3 regions of the Pseudoalteromonas sp. SG44-5 genome follow, and region 2 is predicted to be linked to each of the others. Evidence: predicted binding sites of a transcription regulator. Region 2 holds the regulator's gene; each other region holds the start of a gene.
The links. Region 2 encodes ArgR, which controls arginine synthesis, uptake and breakdown. Its sites were predicted from a motif close to ANTGAATANNTATTCANT; they were not measured.

Region 1 (6,774 bases), on a different contig from region 2:
AACTAGCTAGCCGGGGCTAAATGCTCATTAAGTGACGATTTTTCAGATACTGAAAGCGATTGCTTTGCTTTTGCTGCAAAATCGTAACGTACCAATACCGTTTTACCAACTGCACAGCAGTTACCTTGCTGGTGAGCTTCTTGGCGTAATACAAATGAGCTGGTACCTACATGCTCTACTGAGGTTTTAATGGTTACTTCATGGCCATAAAATAACTCACCAACAAACGACACTTCGACTTTGGCAATAATTAGCTTCCAGTCATGTGGGTTTAAATCTGGGGTAAAAAACCTAAAAATAGGCGCACGCGAAGCTTCAAACCATACAGGGAGTACGGTATTGTTAATATGTCCTAGCGCATCTGTTTCACTAAAGCGCGGCATCACTTTTTCAATAAACATAATAATCCAATAATAATTATATAAAGGTAAACTATGACGGACTTTATTCGCGTATACGATAACGCGCTCAGCAATGACTTTTGTGATAACTTTATCACTACCTTTTCTCAAAGCCCGCATATAAAACAAGGGATGACATCTGGCGGTATCGATTTAAATAAAAAAGATAGCCACGACTTGCACTTAAACAATCATCCGGAATACGTTGAGCAATTAAAACACATTCAACAAACCACTGCACAGTATGTTTTTAAATACATTGAAGAACATATTTTTATTATGATTGGTGCCTTTGGCCTAAAAGTGTATCACCCTAAAAGTGGCGAACCTGTTGACTTAACACACGCAAACTTTGATGAAGTGGGTAAACCACAACTGCCCTTATTAGTGCAGCAAATTTTTAGGCTAGGAAATATTCAGGCGCAAAAATACCAAGTTAATAAAGGCGGTTACCCGTATTGGCACAGCGAAGTTTATCCGCAGTTAAATCATAACGAGGCGCTACATAGAGTATTGCTGTTTATGTTTTATTTGAACGATGTTGAACAAGGTGGGGAAACGGAGTTTTATTATCAAAAGCGTAAAATTGCGCCTAAAAAAGGCACTATGGTAATAGCGCCCGGCTACTTTACTCACACTCACCGTGGCAATAAGCCAGTATCTAACGATAAGTATATTTTAACCTCGTGGGTACTGTTTAACCGCGCAGAGCAAATATACGGTGCGCCAAAGAGCTAGCGCACCTTTTTTATGTATATTAACCTAGTAGCTCATCAAACAAATTAAATAACTGATCAAGCTCTGCGGTGGTGTTGTAGTGCATGCAACCAATGCGCACTACGCCACCTTTATCAAGTACGCCTAATTGCTCACACAAACCTTGCGCGTAAAAGTTGCCGTCCCATACACAAATATGTTGCTTACCTAAACATTCAGATACAGCGCGCGGCTCTAAACCTTCAAAAGTTAACGCAAAAGTAGGCGTACGCTCATTTAAACGATCTAAGTCATCTATACCAAACAATTTAATACGCGGGTAATTAACTAAGCGCGTTAAAAAGTATTCACTCAGCGCCATTTCGTGTTGCTTGGTTTTAGCAAAGGCAACACTTAACTTTTCGCGGCGTGAATGGCTGTCGTCAAGCTCGCTAATTGCTGCAATGTAATCAACCGCCGCTATAAAACCAGCCATGGCTTCAAAGCTTTGCGTGCCGGTTTCCCAGCGACCAGGCGCTACGTCTTTAGCTGGCTCAACTTTGTACGGGGTAAATCCTTCAAGGTGCTCTTTTTTGCCATAAACCATACCTAAATGCGGGCCAAAAAACTTGTACGCAGAGCAGGCTAAAAAGTCGCAATCAAGCGCTTGTACATCTACAAGTTCGTGCGGTGCATAATGTACGGCATCAACATAAACAAGTGCGCCTACGTTGTGGGCAAGCTCTACAATACGTTTAATATTGTTAATTGAACCTGTGGTATTTGAAGCATAAGTTACCGCTACCAGCTTAGTATTACTGTTTAGTAAACTCTCGAACTGCGCCATATTGAGTGTGCAGTCGGTTTCGTTAATAAGCGCAGTATTAACTTTAACACCTTTATCTTCTGCGGCTTGCTGCCACGACGAAACGTTAGAAAAGTGATCCGCGTTAGTGACAATAATTTCATCACCCGTTTGCCAGTCGCGTGAAATTGCGCGGCTAAAGCTAAACGTTAAGCTGGTCATATTCGGACCAAATACAATTTGTTGTGAGCTGGGCGCATTGAGTAAATCGGCAGCAGCTTGGCGAGCATTTGCCATTAGCTCAACGGTTTTATCGCTTGAGAAAAATGCTCCACCTAAATTTGAGTTGTAATAACCCAAATAAGCAGTCATAGCGTTAAGTACCGATTGCGGTACTTGCGAGCCACCGGGGCCGTCTAAAAACACGGGTGATTTACCATTAACGCTTTGCATTAATGCCGGAAATTGCTCACGTAATTGCGTTATATTCATGCTCATTCCTTAAGACGTTAATACAAAGCAATCCAGGTAACCTGGCTTACTGGCATCAAGTTTATTCATTGGAGTAGCGTTATGCCACACTTGACGGTCGTTAATTACTGCAAACATACCGTCTTTTATGGCCATTTTAAAACAGGGATCGGCTTGCTTGTTTTCGTATACAAGCAATTCACCGCCCTCTAAGTTTTCATGCGATACACCACATACACACACATGATCAAAACCATCTTGGTGCACGCCTTCTGGCGCTGCAGGCGTATCGCTATCAATGGCTAACATACGAAATTGGTGAATTTCGATATCACGTTCTTCATCAATCCCGGTAATTTGACGAAACTCATTCACAATACTTTTCATGCCCGCTGACTCAAGTAGACTTTGCTCTAAATTTTCGTAACTACGCTCAACATTACCCTGAAAGGTATTAATTGCATCATCTTGTACAAATGCTTTTGTTGCTTGTAGCTTTAGCTCACCATTTTGTAGTTTAACTACAGAGTAACGGCGTTTACGAAAGGCACCATCTGCATAAGGATTAGTCGGCAGGTTATCAAAAGAAGGCTTAACCAAATCAATATTTGTTTGGTTAATAAAACGCAACTGCAGTAAATTCTGGGGGTTTAAAGCGGTCATAAAAATCCTGCTATAGTAATTATAATATTGCAGGGATTTTAATGCATGCAAAGAGGATTTATTGCTTTATTATTTAACTTCAAAACAATTAACCACCAAAATTAATACAATAAATGCAAAAAAACAACATTAACTATCTAAAATTTATTTTTGCCAATAAAAAACCCGCAAAAGCGGGTTTTTAAATAAGCTGTAAAAATTATACTGCTTGTTGAATGATCACGTTGTCTGCTTTTTTAGTGTAAGCAGGCATGCGATGGAAGTTCAAGTAGCGATATGTATCTGACGCTGTTGCATTGATCTTCGCTGCATATTCTTGATACTCAGCAGCAGTTGGCAATCGACCGATAATTGCCGCAACTGCAGCAAGTTCAGATGATGCTAAAAATACATTTGCACCATTACCTAAACGGTTAGGGAAGTTACGTGTAGAGGTAGACACTACCGTTGCTTTATCAGCAACACGTGCTTGGTTACCCATACATAATGAACAACCTGGAGTTTCTATACGTGCGCCAACACGACCAAAGATGCCATAGTAGCCTTCTTCAATTAGTTGGTCTTTGTCCATCTTAGTAGGTGGAGCAACCCAAAGCTGAGTAGGTAGTTGACCTTTAAAGCCATCTAGTAACTTACCAGCCGCGCGGAAGTGACCAATGTTAGTCATACAAGAACCGATGAATACTTCATCAATTTTCTCGCCAGCAACATCAGAAAGTAAACGCGCGTCATCTGGATCATTTGGAGCACAAAGAACTGGCTCTTTAATCTCAGCTAAGTCGATTTCAACTACGTGAGCGTATTCAGCATCTTTATCTGCTTCCATAAGCTCAGGATTAGCTAACCAGTCTTGCATTGCATTAATACGACGTTCAATCGTACGTACATCGCCATAACCTTCAGAGATCATCCACTTAAGCATAACAATGTTTGATTCTAGGTATTCAGAAATAGACTCTTTTGAAAGCTTAACCGTACAACCTGCAGCTGAACGCTCAGCAGATGCATCTGATAATTCAAACGCTTGCTCAACAGTTAGGTGCTCAACGCCTTCAATTTCTAGTACGCGACCAGAGAACTCGTTGATTTTACCTTTTTTCTCAACTGTTAATAAGCCTTGCTTGATACCGTAGTAAGGGATTGCATGTACAAGGTCACGTAATGTGATACCTGGTTGCATTTCGCCTTTAAAACGAACCAAAATTGACTCAGGCATATCAAGAGGCATAACACCTGTTGCTGCTGCGAATGCTACTGCACCCGAACCCGCTGGGAATGAAATACCTAATGGGAAACGTGTATGCGAATCACCACCAGTACCTACGGTATCTGGTAATAACATACGGTTTAACCATGAGTGAATAATACCGTCACCTGGGCGAAGTGAAACGCCGCCACGGTTCATGATGAAATCAGGAAGCGTGTGATGCGTGTTTACATCAATAGGTTTTGGGTATGCCGATGTATGACAGAAAGACTGCATTGTTAAGTCTGCAGAGAAACCTAAACAAGCTAAATCTTTAAGCTCATCACGTGTCATAGGACCTGTTGTATCTTGCGAGCCAACAGTTGTCATTTTAGGCTCACAGTATTGACCTGGGCGAATACCTGCAACGTTACATGCTTTACCAACCATTTTTTGCGCTAGTGTAAAGCCTTTATCTGATACTTCAGTTGCTGTTGGTACTTTAAATATATCAGTAGCACCTAAACCAAGTGATGTACGTGCTTTGTCTGTTAAACCACGACCAATGATTAGTGGAATACGACCACCAGCACGAACTTCATCTAAAATCACTTCAGATTTAAGTTCAAACTTAGAGATTACTTTATCAGTACCATGCTGCTTAACAACACCTTCGTATGGGTAGATGTCAATTTGCTCGCCCATGTTAAGTTCATCAACATTTAGCTCAATTGGTAAAGCGCCAGAATCTTCCATAGTGTTAAAGAAGATTGGTGCAATTTTATTACCTAGACATACACCGCCAACACGCTTATTTGGTACAAACGGGATATCATCGCCCATAAACCAAAGCACTGAGTTAGTTGCAGATTTACGTGAAGAACCCGTACCAACAACATCACCAACGTAAGCTAGTGGTAAGCCTTTAGTTTTTAATTCTTCTAGTTGGGTGATTGGGCCTACTTCGCCTGGTTTGTCAGGAGTGATACCGTCACGTTCAATTTTTAGCATAGCTAAAGCATGTAGTGGAATATCTGGACGAGACCATGCATCTGGTGCAGGTGACAAGTCATCCGTATTTGTTTCGCCAGTTACTTTAAATACAGTAACTGAAATCTTTTCAGCAACAGCTGGTTTATTAGTAAACCATTCTGCATTTGCCCAAGACTCAATAATTTGCTTAGCGAATGTGTTACCCGCTTTTGCTTTTTCTTCTACATCGTAAAATGCATCAAACATTAATAATGTGTTTGAAAGGCCTTTTACTACGATAGGTGCAAGTGTGTCGTCATCAAGTAGGTCTATCATAGGTGCGATATTGTAACCGCCTAGCATAGTACCTAATAATTCTGCCGCTTTTTCTTTAGAAAGTAGTGGAGAATTAGTTTCACCTTTAGCAACTGCCGCTAAAAACCCTGCTTTGATATAAGCTGCATCATCAACACCTGCCGGTACACGATTAGCAAATAAGTCGAGAATAAACTCTTCTTCACCAGCCGGTGGAGTTTTGATTAATTCAATAAGATCAGCCGTTTGCTGAGCATCTAATGGCGCTGGTACGATACCTAACGCGGCACGTTCTTCTACGTGTTTACGATATTCTTGTAGCACAATATTGCCCTCTTGGTGACGTGAAAGTATTCGGTAGCGCTTCATAAGCGCAATGTTACCCAATACTTATAGTATTCTAACGCTTAATTATAAAGCTTTTGTAGGTAGATGAAAATCTATCCAGTTCAGCAACTGATTATACCGACTATAAGTATTATGAATAGTAGATAAAGTAAAATCAATTTCTATGAATGTTTATTAAGTAAGAATCATTAGTATTAATTTTTAATTTAAGTTTTTAGTAGGCATAAAAAAACCCAGCATAAAGCTGGGTTTTTGTAATTCAATCGATTTTATTAACGTAAAACTTTAACGTTTTTAATCGTTTTGATATGCGCTTCTACACGACGGTTTTCTTCGTGTGCTGCTTTAGTGTTCGCTTCATTTTTAAGACGCTCTTCACCTAAACCAACTGTAGTAATACGGTCTTCTGCTACGCCATCAGCTACTAATTTTTTAGCTACTGCGTCAGCACGTTTTTTAGATAACCACTTGTTGTAAGATGCTTTACCTACAGAAGAAGTATGACCTTCTAAAAGAACAGTTGTATCTGGGTACTCTTTTAAGAACTCAGCTACTTTATCGATATCGTTTAAGTACTGTGTAGATACTGCAGATGTATTATTAGGGAAAGTCACTAATAAGCTTACAGTTACTTCTTTATCTTCGTATAATGTACAACCTGTGCCATCAACTGCATCTGTCATTGGTGTGTTAGGACACTGATCATCTGCATCTGGAATGTTATCGTTGTCGCTATCTACTGGTGCAACTTCAACAATTACTGGCTCTGGAGCTGGTTGAACTGGCTCTTCTGCTACTGAACTTTGACCAAATAAGTAGTTAATACCTAGTTTAGCGTTCACATCGGTATAACCACGGTCAAGACCTTGATAAACAGATGTTTCTGCGTTAACAAATAAGCCGTCTGTAATGAAGTG
Region 2 (6,774 bases):
CGCTAATTAATCAGCTATCTCTCGTATTTAAGTGCTAATTAGCGATGTTAACCGTGTTTTTTCAGGGAATCGTCACAAAATATCGAGCTAGTGCTTTTTTTGTTGTACAATCTGCGCCGTTCACACATAAAAATTGGCTCGGAGATCAATGGATATAAAAGCTATCCAGGCGTTAATCGAAAACGATATGAATGACGTCAATCAACTTATACATGCGCAAATGCGCTCAGATGTGGCGTTAGTTAACCAACTTGGCTTGTATATTGTAAACAGTGGCGGCAAGCGCGTGCGCCCAATGTTGGCAATACTAGCGGCCAGAGCATTGGGTTATCAGGGTAAAGATCATATTACACTTGCAACTATTGTTGAGTTTATTCATACCGCAACACTATTACATGATGATGTTGTTGATGAATCTAACTTACGCCGAGGCACGCCTACAGCAAATGCTGAGTTTGGTAATGCTGCCAGCGTATTAGTGGGCGACTTTATTTACACTCGTTCATTTCAGCTTATGGTTGGCCTTGGTAAAATGCAGGTAATGCAAGTGCTTGCAGATGCAACTAACATTATTGCTGAAGGTGAAGTATTACAGTTAATGAACTGTAATGACCCCGACACCACTGAAGCGAGTTATATGCAGGTTATTTATTCTAAAACCGCTAAGCTATTTGAAGCCGCGACAGGCCTTGCGGCCATTATTACTGAGCAAAACCAAGCCACGCTTGATGCGCTTAACCTATACGGCATGCATTTAGGTACTGCGTTTCAGCTCGTTGATGACGTACTTGATTACAACGCAGATGCAGATCAATTAGGTAAAAATATTGGTGATGATTTAGCCGAAGGGAAACCAACTCTGCCGCTTATTTATGCAATGCAACATGGTAATGAGCAGCAAACACAGCTGATCCGTGACGCTATAGAGCACAGTAATGGCATGGATCATCTTGAAGAAATTTTAGCGGCACTTAAACAAACCAATGCGCTTGAATTTACGATGCAAAAGGCCGAACTTGAAGCCGACAAAGCCATTGCTTGCTTAGACTTTTTAGCTGAGTCTGAATATAAACAAGCACTTGTGAGCCTTGCCCGTATTGCAGTTGATCGCGATCACTAACTTTACTGCCTTTATGTGTAGCTAACCTGGGTGCAGGTTAGCTAAATTCCGAGCAATAAAAAAGCCTGCAAACGCAGGCTTTTTTGTCACTTGATTTTGGCTATTACGCCATGAAATCAACACCTTCTTTGATGTCTTTTTTCAGTGTTTCAAGCATGTCATTTTTTGCTTTTGTTTCAAATGCGCTTAGTTCGCCGTAAGAAAGAATTTCTTCTACGCCGTTTTTACCTAAACGTACTGGGTGTGCAAAGTACTCCGCATCGCCATTTTCAACAGCAACGTACGCGTAATCTACAACGTCTTCACCTTGTAGGCCTTTAACTAAAGACATACAAAAACGAGCTGCTGCTGCACCCATTGATAAAGTAGCTGAACCGCCACCCGCTTTAGCATTTACAACTTCAGTACCCGCATTTTGGATACGTGGAGTAAGTGCTGCAACTTCTTCATCTGTAAAGCTCACGCCTTCAACTTGAGAAAGTAGAGGTAAAATAGTAGTACCTGAGTGGCCACCGATTACAGGAACTTTAACAGTTGCTACGTCTACGCCTTTAAGTTCAGCAACAAATGCTTCTGAACGAATAACGTCAAGCGTAGTAATACCAAATACGCGTTTAGCGTCGTAAGTACCTGCTTTTTTAAATACTTCAGCAACAATTGGTACAGTGCCGTTTACTGGGTTAGTAATAATACCTACTAATGCTTTAGGACAACTTGCAACTATGCCTTCTGCTAACGTTTTGATGATGCCAGCATTTACATTAAATAAATCTGCACGATCCATACCTGGCTTACGTGGCATGCCAGCAGGAATAAGTACGATATCAGCATCTTTAAGCGCTTCATTTAACGCATCAGCGCCAAAGCCAGCTACTTTAACCGCTGTAGGGATATGAGATAGATCAACCGCAACACCTGGAACTACTGGTGCAACATCATATAGTGATAATTCAGAACCAGCTGGTAAGCCTGTTTTTAATAATAAAGACAACGCTTGACCGATACCGCCTGCAGCACCTAATACAGCAACTTTCATTGGAATTCTCCGTGATTTGAGGTAGGAAATATTTATGGCTCTAAGATAAAGAAATTAGCGACTAAAAACAAATTTATCCTGCCTATTTTCGTAATATTTTAGACCATAGTTGTAAAAACATTTGGCCTGAATACAGTAAACTGGCAAGTTAAATAAACAACTGCTGCATAATTATTCGTTTTTGTGTAGAATTTGCGGCATGGATAATAAAAAGCAAATAAAAACTATGCAACCACAAGACAAACAGGAAGCGTTAGTAAAAGCATTTAAAGCGCTTTTAAAAGAAGAAAACTTTGGTTCTCAAGGCGATATAGTAGATTCGTTAAAAGAGCAAGGTTTTGACAATATAAGCCAAAGTAAAGTGTCGCGCATGCTTAGTAAGTTTGGCGCGGTACGAACGCGCAATGCCAAACAAGAAATGGTGTATTGCTTGCCAGCAGAAATGGGCGTACCCACAGCAAAAAGCCCGCTGCGCCAGCTTGTTATTGATATAATGCATAACGAAATGATGATTATTATCCGTACCAGTCCAGGCGCGGCTCAGCTTATTGCGCGTTTACTTGACTCATTAGGTAAAGCCGATGGCGTGTTAGGTACTATAGCTGGCGACGACACTATTTTTATTGCCCCAGCTAAAATATCTGAAATAGACTTAACCCTAGAGCGGGTACGTATTTTATTTGATACGGTTTAGTATTTAAAACATGCGTTATAACTGCTTTAAAAACCCAACTGACGGTGCAAAAAACGCAGACCCCATATCGGCTTGAGTAAAATCAAGCCAATGATCATAGCACTCCCCCTCACCTAAACGACTTTTTAATACCTGTTCAAATGCGGTTCCACTGGCCGAGCAAGTAATTGACAGCATTCCTTGCTCGTAAACATCGCCATAAGGCATGCCTTGATTAAGTAATATTGGCTGGCCTTGCTCATCTTTTAATTCACTGCGTTGTGCATGGCTGGTTTCAAGCGCTGGGGCTATAAGAGTGTTGTCTAAGCGAGTGCGACCTATTATTTGCTCTTGCTCATCTAGCGATAGATGCTGCCATACGCTTAGATCGTGCTTATAACGTTGCACATGAATATAACTGCCTTGATCCTCAAAGCTACCTGGTTTATTTATTAACGCCGTTGCCCACTTTTGTCGGCCATGCGGCATTTTGCCACCATAAATAAAACCATTGAAATCGCGACCATCTAAAAATCTAAAATTACGAATTTGTTCCACCAGCTCTACGTCTGGTGCAAATAACTTTAAAATTTGCAGTGCAAATAAATGATTGACGTCTTCGCGGTCTGAACGTATTTGCACAAACAAATCACACGGCTGCACGCTCATTGCGTGTTCATTATGATTTATATTAGGAAAGCTTTGTAGTTCACTGGGGATATACTCTGGCAAAATATGCGGCCAATACTGTGCACCAATAGCCACCATACAAGAAAGCATAGATTCAGAAAACTGATCGCTAAACTCTTCCTCAATAGCGCTTACTTGCTTGAGCTTTGTACGTAATGACTCATCTTGGCCATCAAACACATTAAAAAATAAATGCAAACCGTGTAAGTTTGCTTCAGCACAAATCCCTGATTGCGCTTGTGCCATTGTTATTCCTTAGCTTATAAATAGATAAACACAGCGAATAACAAATTAATTTATGATTCGAAAAAATTCACCGTGTGGGGTTTTATTTTTATTATAACCTGCTCATTTTGAACAAATGACTGGCCATATTGCGCTGCAACTTCTATTTCTTGTTGTGCAATAACTACAGTGTAAACATAAGCCGAACCAATAAAACGACTGCTTAATATGGTGGCGCGTTCACTATGGCTATCTTTTTTATTGTCGCTCCTTAGCTCTATTTGATGAGGACGCACATATATTTTTCCTATATTAGCCTGATGCTGGTGCGCAATAACCGACTCAACTAGGCCAAAAGCGGTTTTATATTCAGTTGCTGTTAACACTTCTGCGCTTAAGTATATGCCCTGACCCAGAAACTCTGCAACCTCCTTTGAGCTTGGTTTAGCAAAAAGCTGTTCTGGGGTGCCCTGCTGAGCTATTTTACCCTGGTGCATAATAGCCAGCGTGTCTGCAAATGCAAAAGCCTCTTCCTTTGAGTGGGTAACAAATACTGCCGACACTTGTTGAGTTTTAATTATGCGGCGAATATCGGCAATTAATTCAAAGCGTACTTGAGTGTCTATATTCGAAAACGGCTCATCAAGTAATAGTAAACTTGGTTTGTAAGCAAGTGCACGCGCAATCGCCACGCGCTGTTGTTGCCCACCCGATAACTGATGCGGATACCTGTCGGCGCAGCCAACTAAATGCACCAGCTTAAGCATTTCATCAACGCGCTGTTGCTTTTGCTCTTTACTCATTTTACTTAAGCCAAAAGCAATATTATGTGCCACGGTTAAATGCGGGAATAACGCATAATCTTGAAACATCATGCCAATATTACGATGCTCTGGCGAGATAAATGTATTGGCGTTACTCACCAGCTTGCCATCGATAAACACGCTTCCTTGTTGCGTTTCTATTAGCCCTGCAATTGCTTTTAAGGTGGTGGTTTTACCACAACCACTGGCACCTAACAAACACACTATTTCGTTTTTACCTATGGTTAAATTTAGCTCGTGAATAACCTTAGTACCGTTATATTGATAGCTCACGCCTTGTAAAATCAAACTACTCATTTAACTACGTTGCTCCATAGAACGGTTAATAAAATACAGAGGGATAAATCCAACCAGCACAATAAATAATGCCGATATAGAAGCCAGCTCTAATTGCTCATCACTCACATACTGAAACACATGCGTAGCTAAGCTTTCAAAATTAAACGGCCTAAGTAACAAAGCCGTAGGTAGCTCTTTCATGCATTCAATAAACACCAGCAAAGCCGCAGTAAGCACCCCGCGTCTAAGTAGGGGTAAATGCACCAAACGTAACGTATGGCCTTGGCTTTTGCCCATAGATTGGCTAGCCATGTCGAGAGAGGGGCTAATGCGTAAAAAGCTCGACTCAATCGCGCCATGTGCTACTGCGTAAAAACGCACTACATAAGCAAAAATAATGGTAAATACACTGCCAGTGAGTAACAAGCCTATATTTAAGTCGTATGGCTCAAGCACACGGTTTACAGTATTTTCTAACAGCGTAAGCGGTAATAGCACCGCAATAGCCAGTACTGTTCCTGGTAAAGCGTAGCCGGTGCTAGCTAATCGCCCCGGAATAAGTGGATAGCTTTGCTTGGCTATACGTTGATAAAACACCACTAATACACTAAGTAACAGCGTTACTACGCTTACTACTATAGCTACCTTTAAACTTTGCCACGCATAGCTAAAAAACTCACTACTCCATGCTTGATCAAAATAAACAATGGCGTACTTTATTAACACAGCAATAGGTATAACAAAGGCAACAATTAAAATCACACTGCAAAATAGCGTTGCCAGCCAAGCCGACTTGCCTTTTAATATATAAAGCGCTTCACTATTTATACCCGACTGACGCTCAAACACCGCTTGATTACGGCGACTAAAGCGCTCCGCCATTAAGGCTAAAAACAATAGTAATAACATCACGCCCGATATTTTAGCTGCAGCGGTTAACGAGTAATAACCAAACCAAGTATCGTATACGGCAGTGGTTAACGTGCTTACAGCAAAGTAGCTTACTGTGGCAAAGTCAGCCATGGTTTCCATACTAATTAGCGCTAGCGCAGCTACAATTGCGCCGCGCGATAACACTAAGCTCACCCTAAAAAAGCTCTGCCACGACGACAGCCCCATTAACTGGCTAGCCTGTACTAACTTAAAAGACTGCTCACGCAAGGCTGTTTTAAAAATTAAATATAAATAGGGATAAAGCACCAGTGCAAGCATTACAATAGCGCCGGGCAAAGTGCGTATATCAAAAAACCAGTAATCATCCGGCGATTGCCACCCAAACCAGTCTCTGAGAGTATTTTGTACTGGGCCTGCGTAATCAAGCAAGTCGGTATAAACATAGGCAATAATATAGGTAGGCATAGCCAGTGGCAGCATTAACGCCCATTCAAACTGTTTTTTACCCGGGAACTGGCAATAAGCGGTTAGCCAGCCAAGTGGTAAGGCAATAGCACAGCTTAGTACACACACACCTAAAATAAGTAATACGGTATTAGAAATGTAATCCCACAGCACTGTATCCCAAAGATGCGAAAACACCTCTGAGTTACCTTGTAGAGATTCAAATAGCAGAAAAAACAATGGGGTCGACAGTAATAATCCTGTCGACCATGCAAAAAGCTGCCATTTAGACAGCTGAAATTTATAAGTCATTTAAAGATCGAATTTCACCTCATCAATTAGCCTTAACGCTAACGGACGATATTTACTAATTTCATCAAGTGGTAAGCTATCTTCTTTAAAGCTTCCCCAAGATGCAACTAAACTTGATAATTCTACGCCTGGCTTAACCGGATATTCCATATTAATTGAAGCGTACATGTTTTGCGCTTTATTGTCGGTCATATACTCTAGGAGTTTCAAGGCATTTTCAGGGTTTTTAGCGTATTTTGTAATAACTGCACCCGACACATTTATATGCGAGCCGCGA
Region 3 (6,774 bases), on a different contig from region 2:
CAGTGGCGGCGGCATTCACAATTTACTCCTAATGCAACATTTAGTAACGCTTTGTCCGGCCATAAAAGGTTTTAAAAATACTCACGCATTAGGGGTTGATCCCGACGCGAAAGAAGCGGTACTTTTTGCTATTTTAGCTAACGAATGCTTAGCCGGTGAGCAGCTACACCTTGATAATAAAGCCCAAGGAATTGCAGGCGTTACTATGGGTAAAGTGAGTTTTGCAGATTGAAACCACATATTCTAAGCTTAAGTTTTTAGGTGAGACCTAGCCAAACTCACTGTTTGGCCTTTGCATAACTGCGACTTACTGTTTTAGGGTAAGCTTATTTTTTTGCGCTGCCATTAGCGTGAATATTGTTTTGTAGTAATTAATTGCAGCTGCGCTTTAATTATTATAAAAATGTTATTGCTTATTTACTTTTTAAAGATGCACCAATCCTCCCTTAGTTTCGCCCCTCAGGCCTTAGTGGTGCACTTTTATAACTAAAAAGACCAAACCCATCCAAATCAACTATGCGCTTTTTTAAAACATAAGGCATAGTTATTAAATGCAGTGTAAATGGGCTGTTAATAACTATTTTTGACTATATATATTCATATAATCTGAATGTATATTCATTTCTTAGTTGACTCAGCGTTATTTTACGGCTAGTTTTTATCCCCCTTTGATTAAAGTTTTCACTAATAAATACTGCACTATACTAATTCAAAAAGATTTTACAGTGGCTGTTTTAGGCATTTTAACGATTTTTTGAATGAGATAAGCGCATACCTCGAGTATATAAAAATATATGACTTAATTAGTAAGCACAATTTAGCTGATAGCAATAGGCTGATGAAATAGGAATAAGTAATGAATGATATGAGCAAAAAATCCCAAGGTCTTTATCGCGCTGAATTTGAACATGACAGTTGCGGCATTGGCTTTGTCGCTAACCTTAAGGGTAAAAAGTCACACGATATTATCGAAAATGCACTCACCATGCTCAGCTGCATGGAACATCGTGGTGGAACAGGGTTTGACGTTAAAAGTGGTGATGGTGCTGGTATTCTTATTCAAATTCCTCATGAGTTTTTCCGTCAAGAAACCGCAAAGCTAGGGTGGACGCTGCCAAGCGCCTTAAACTATGGTGTGGGGATGATTTTTTTCCCGCGCGATAAAGCACTTAGCGACGCGTGTAAAAAAATACTAAATCAAAATATTGCCGAACTGGGTTTAACCTTAATAGGGTATCGGGATGTTCCGGGCGATAACTCTATGTTAGGCGCGGCTTCATTTGAAAGCGAGCCAAATATTGAGCAAGTGTTTATTGCTAAGCCGCAAGCGCTAAGCGCACAAGAATTTGAACGTAAGCTGTTTGTGCTGCGTAAATACACCTCGCATAAAATTAATGGTTTAGATTTCACAGAACGTGACGAATTTTATGTAACCTCAATGTCATCTACCAAAATTGTTTATAAAGGCCAGTTTACTACCGAGCAAGTGCGCCAGTATTACCTTGATCTGCAAGACGAGCGTACTATTTCGGGAATGGCGATGTTTCATTCTCGTTTTTCAACCAACACTTTTCCTGCTTGGCGCCGCGCGCAGCCGTTTCGTTATATAGCCCACAATGGTGAAATTAATACGGTACGCGGTAATATTAACTGGATGAATGCTCGTGAGGCATTGTTTAGCTCGGTTAATTTTAGCGATGCTGAATTGAATATGTTAAATCCGGTGTGTAATAACGATAACTCAGATTCGGCTAATCTTGATATGGCTATTGAGCTATTAGTGCTCAGCGGGCGGTCTTTGGCGCAAGTAATGATGATGATGGTGCCAGAAGCATGGCAAACACAAACCAATATGGATGCCACCAAGCGCGCATTTTATGAATACTATGCGTGTATTATGGAGCCTTGGGATGGCCCAGCATCGTTATCGTTTACCGATGGCAACGTTATTGGTGCAACACTTGACCGTAATGGTTTGCGCCCTTCGCGTTACTTGTTAACCGAAGATGGCACGCTAGTGATGGGCTCTGAAACCGGTGCATTGTGCGTTGATCAATCAACGGTTGTTGAAAAAGGGCGTTTGCAACCGGGTAAAATATTTATTGCTGACTTAGAGCAAGGTCGCATTATTAGTGATGACGAAGTAAAACAACACGTTAGCTCGGCTCAGCCGTATGCTCGTTGGTTAGCTGAAAACAAAATTGAATTAGACAATTTACCCGTTCCTAGCGCGTCTTTTGCCCAGCCGCCATTGGCAGAGCTGCGAAAAATACAAAAAGCATTTGGTTACACCAGCGAAGATCTTAACCTAGTACTGGCGGGTATGGTTGGTACGGCTAAAGAGCCACTAGGCGCTATGGGTACCGACACGCCGCTTGCAGTGCTGTCGCATCGCCCACAACAATTATCACATTATTTTAAGCAGTTATTTGCGCAAGTAACCAACCCACCCATCGACCCTATTCGTGAAGAGTTGGTTATGTCGTTGCGCGGTTATATTGGCCGCTCACTTAACTTGCTCGATGAAACACCTGGGCATTGCCATAAGGTTGAAATAGAACAGCCTGTATTGACCAATGAGCAATTACGCAAACTACAGTATATAGATAACAATCATCTTCAAGCTAAAACGATCGACATTACTTTTAAAGCCAGCGGTGGGCCAGGTGCACTAAAAAGAGCACTGGATCGTATTTGTTTATATGCCAAAAATGCCGTTGAAGATGATTATGAAATACTCATTTTAAGTGACCGTGGAGTAGACAGCGACCATGTTGCTATACCTTCGGTATTGGCAACAGCAGCGGTGCATCACTATTTAATTCGTGAAAAACTACGCTCATCTGCCGATATAATTTTGGAGTCGGGTGATATACGCGAAACGCATCATTTTGCTACTGTTATTGGTTATGGCGCTGCGGCAGTTAACCCGTATTTAGCCCTAGAGAGCATGTATGGTTTACGTGATGAAGGCGTACTTGATACTAACTTAACAAATGAACAAATTACCCAAAAATACACCAAAGCGGTAGGCAGCGGCTTGTTGAAAACCTTCTCTAAAATGGGTATTTCAACGCTACAGTCGTATTTAGGTGCGCAAGTTTTTGAAGCCTTGGGCATTAACTCTGAGGTTATTGATCAGTACTTTACCGGTACGGTTAGCCGTATTGAAGGCTTAAGCCTAGATCAAATTGCCCAAGAGGCGCTATTACGCCACCGTGAGGGTTTCCCTGAGGCCAACCGCATTGCTATAGATAAACTACTGCCTACGGGCGGAGAATACTCGTGGCGTCATGATGGTGAACGGCACTTATTTAATCCCACGGTAATTCGTTTACTGCAGCATTCAACAGCCAGTAATAATGTTGAGCAGTTTAAGCAGTATGCAAAAACGGTGGACGATCAAAGTAAAGAAGCCTTTACCTTACGGGGTTTATTACAATTGAATAGCGATCGTCCTGCTATTGCCTTGAGCGAAGTGGAACCGGTTGCCAACATTTTTAAACGCTTTGCCTCGGGTGCTATGTCGTTTGGCTCAATTTCGTGGGAAGCACATACTACTTTAGCTATAGCTATGAACCGCATTGGCGGTAAAAGTAACAGCGGTGAGGGCGGCGAAGACCCAATTCGTTATACTGCGCTTGAAAATGGCGATTCGATGAATTCGCGAATTAAACAAGTGGCTTCGGGTCGTTTTGGTGTTACTAGCCATTATTTAGCGAATGCCGATGAGCTACAAATAAAAATGGCGCAGGGCGCTAAACCGGGCGAAGGTGGGCAATTACCCGGCGATAAAGTAGATGCATGGATTGGTAAAACTCGTGGCTCTACGCCAGGGGTGGGCTTAATTTCGCCGCCGCCACACCATGATATTTATTCTATTGAAGATTTATCGCAACTTATTTTCGATCTTAAAAACGCCAACCGTGACGCGCGCATTAACGTTAAATTAGTATCAGAAGCGGGTGTAGGTACGGTTGCATCGGGTGTGGCAAAAGCCTATGCCGATGTGGTACTGATTGCGGGCCACGATGGCGGCACCGGTGCGTCACCACTGAGCTCAATTAAACATACGGGCTTACCGTGGGAACTGGGTTTGGCTGAAACGCATCAAACTTTGGTGCGTAATAAACTGCGTAGCCGTATTACGGTACAAACCGATGGGCAACTTAAAACGCCACGCGACTTAGCCATTGCAACGCTGCTTGGTGCAGAAGAGTACGGCATGGCTACCACAGCATTGGTGGTTGAGGGATGTATTATGATGCGTAAGTGTCATTTAAATACCTGCCCAGTTGGTATTGCCACACAAGATAAAGGCCTGCGCGACAAGTTTACTGGTCGTGCCGATATTTTAGTTAACTTTTTTACCATGATGGCAGAAGGTTTACGCGAAATTATGGCTGAGCTTGGCTTTAGAAGTATTGAAGAAATGGTGGGCCAAACTCAGTGCCTTACGCAGCGCAAAGATGTTGACCATTGGAAATACCAAGGCGTTGACTTAACTCCACTATTACACAAAGCAGAATGCGCTGAAAACGAAACTCTGTATCAATCAATAAAGCAAAAGCATTTAATCGACGACATTATCGATCGCAAAATGATCAAAGATGCTCAAGCGGCACTAGATTCTGGGCAAAGTGTGGCGCTTGAATACGATGTGATTAACACCGACAGAACCATAGGGGCGATGATCTCTAACGAAATCTCTAAAAAGTACCATGCAGATGGCTTACCGCAAGATACTATTAAGGTTAAGTTTAACGGCTCAGCGGGACAAAGCTTTGGTTGTTTTTCAACCAAGGGTTTACGTTTTGAACTTGAAGGCGATGCCAACGACTACTTTGGTAAAGGACTCTCTGGCGCAAATTTAGTGGTGTACCCTAGTAAACAAGCTAAGTTTGCTGCTAGTGAAAATATCCTCATTGGTAATGTGGCCTTTTTTGGAGCAACTTCGGGTAGCGCCTTTATACGCGGTATAGCGGGGGAGCGTTTTTGTGTACGTAACTCGGGCGCAACAGCCGTTGTTGAAGGTGTGGGGGATCACGGTTGTGAATACATGACCGGCGGTAAAGTGGTTATTTTGGGCGCAACTGGTCGAAACTTTGCTGCCGGTATGTCGGGCGGTGTTGCTTACGTACTTGATGTAAATAATGACTTTGCGGCTAAATGCAATATGGAAATGGTCGCACTTGAAAGTGTAGATACCGACGCTGAAAGCCACGAATTAAAAGCCTTAATTAGCCAACATTTTGATGCTACAGGTTCAGATGTTGCCAGTGATTTATTAAAAGATTGGAACAGCAATGTTAAGCGCTTTGTTAAAGTAATGCCGGTTGATTACAAACGCATGCAAGGTTATATGAATGATGTACGCAGTAGCGGAAAATTCACCTCAGAGTATGACATTGCCGTAGAAGCATTCGACATTCATTTAAACAACATAGCTAGCGCTAAAGCTTAAGCTGCCAAGGAGAATATATTATGGGAAATCCAACAGGGTTTATCAACGTAGGTCGTGCCTTGCCAACTGAGCGTAACGCAGGTGAACGTTTAATTGACTGGCTGGAAGTATATGAAGAAATACCACAAGCAGATGTAGAGCAGCAAGCTTCGCGTTGTATGGATTGTGGCGTGCCGTTTTGTCAGTCGGCAAAATCAGAATTTGCACCGGCAGTAGCTGGGTGTCCGGTAAATAATGTAATACCGGAGTGGAATGACTTAATTTATCGCGGCCGCTGGCAAGATGCAGTAGAGCTATTGCATAAAACCAATAACTTTCCTGAGTTTACTGGGCGTGTATGCCCAGCCCCTTGTGAGGGGGCATGTGTACTGGGTATTAACGCCGATCCGGTGGCTATTAAGTTACATGAAAAAGAAATTATTGATCATGCCTTTAAGCAAGGTTGGGTGGTTGCTGAGCCACCTGCATCTCGCACTGGTAAAAATGTAGCCGTAATTGGTTCGGGCCCAGCGGGCCTTGCCGCTGCAGCACAGTTAAATAAAGCTGGCCATATGGTTACTGTATATGAGCGCGCCGACCGCATTGGTGGCTTGCTAATGTATGGTATTCCAAACATGAAGCTACAAAAAGAATTAGTGCAACGTCGGGTTGATATTTTAGCCCAAGAAGGCATTGTTTTTGTTACTAATACTGAAGTAGGCAAAGACATTAGTGTGGCGCAGTTAGAAACTGACTTTGACTCAGTCGTGTTATGTATTGGTGCCACAGTACCGCGCGACTTACCCGTTGCAGGGCGCGAGCTTAACGGTGTGCATTTTGCTATGGACTTTTTAACAGCCAATACCAAAAGCTTGCTCGATAGCGAACATCAAGACGGAGCGTTCATTAATGCGAAAGGCAAAAATGTAGTGGTTATAGGTGGCGGTGATACCGGCACCGATTGTATTGGTACTGCGCTTCGCCATCAGTGTAAAAGTGCTATTCAGCTAGAAATTATGCCTCGTCCACCCGAGCAACGCGACGAGAGCAGCAATCCTTGGCCACAATGGCCAAAACGTTTGTTGGTTGATTACGGCCAAAAAGAAGCTATTGCAGTACAAGGCCAAGATCCACGTCAATATTTAGTGATGACTAAAAAAATTGAAAGTGACGGGCAAGGTAATGTTAAAGCTGTGCACACTGTAGATATTACTTGGCAACTTAACGATAAAGGGCAAATGGTGCCACAAGAAGTAGCGGGCAGTGAAAAGATAATTCCTGCCGATATAGTACTGATTGCTATGGGCTTTATGGGGCCAGAAGGTGGCCTT

Region 1: H5079_RS11170 (2OG-Fe dioxygenase family protein) is a predicted target of ArgR. The motif match lies at 3,097-3,114, and genes of this name have one in related genera.
Region 3: gltB (glutamate synthase large subunit) is a predicted target of ArgR. The motif match lies at 606-623, and genes of this name have one in related genera.

The regions. Positions count from the first base shown of each region.
Region 1 covers NZ_JACJES010000009.1:38,831-45,604, forward strand. Annotated here, with positions in the region: gene H5079_RS11155 (thioesterase family protein) at 3-401, opposite strand; gene H5079_RS11160 (2OG-Fe(II) oxygenase) at 435-1,139, shown strand; gene H5079_RS11165 (cysteine desulfurase-like protein) at 1,159-2,394, opposite strand; gene H5079_RS11170 (2OG-Fe dioxygenase family protein) at 2,404-3,036, opposite strand; gene acnB (bifunctional aconitate hydratase 2/2-methylisocitrate dehydratase) at 3,236-5,833, opposite strand; gene H5079_RS11180 (OmpA family protein) at 6,130-6,774, opposite strand, start outside.
Region 2 covers NZ_JACJES010000005.1:141,669-148,442, reverse strand. Annotated here, with positions in the region: gene ispB (octaprenyl diphosphate synthase) at 149-1,120, shown strand; gene mdh (malate dehydrogenase) at 1,224-2,156, opposite strand; gene argR (transcriptional regulator ArgR) at 2,383-2,850, shown strand; gene H5079_RS08320 (Dyp-type peroxidase) at 2,866-3,765, opposite strand; gene H5079_RS08315 (ABC transporter ATP-binding protein) at 3,816-4,865, opposite strand; gene H5079_RS08310 (iron ABC transporter permease) at 4,866-6,497, opposite strand; gene H5079_RS08305 (Fe(3+) ABC transporter substrate-binding protein) at 6,498-6,774, opposite strand, start outside.
Region 3 covers NZ_JACJES010000003.1:477,470-484,243, reverse strand. Annotated here, with positions in the region: gene H5079_RS06685 (anhydro-N-acetylmuramic acid kinase) at 1-232, shown strand, start outside; gene gltB (glutamate synthase large subunit) at 857-5,464, shown strand; gene H5079_RS06675 (glutamate synthase subunit beta) at 5,485-6,774, shown strand, end outside.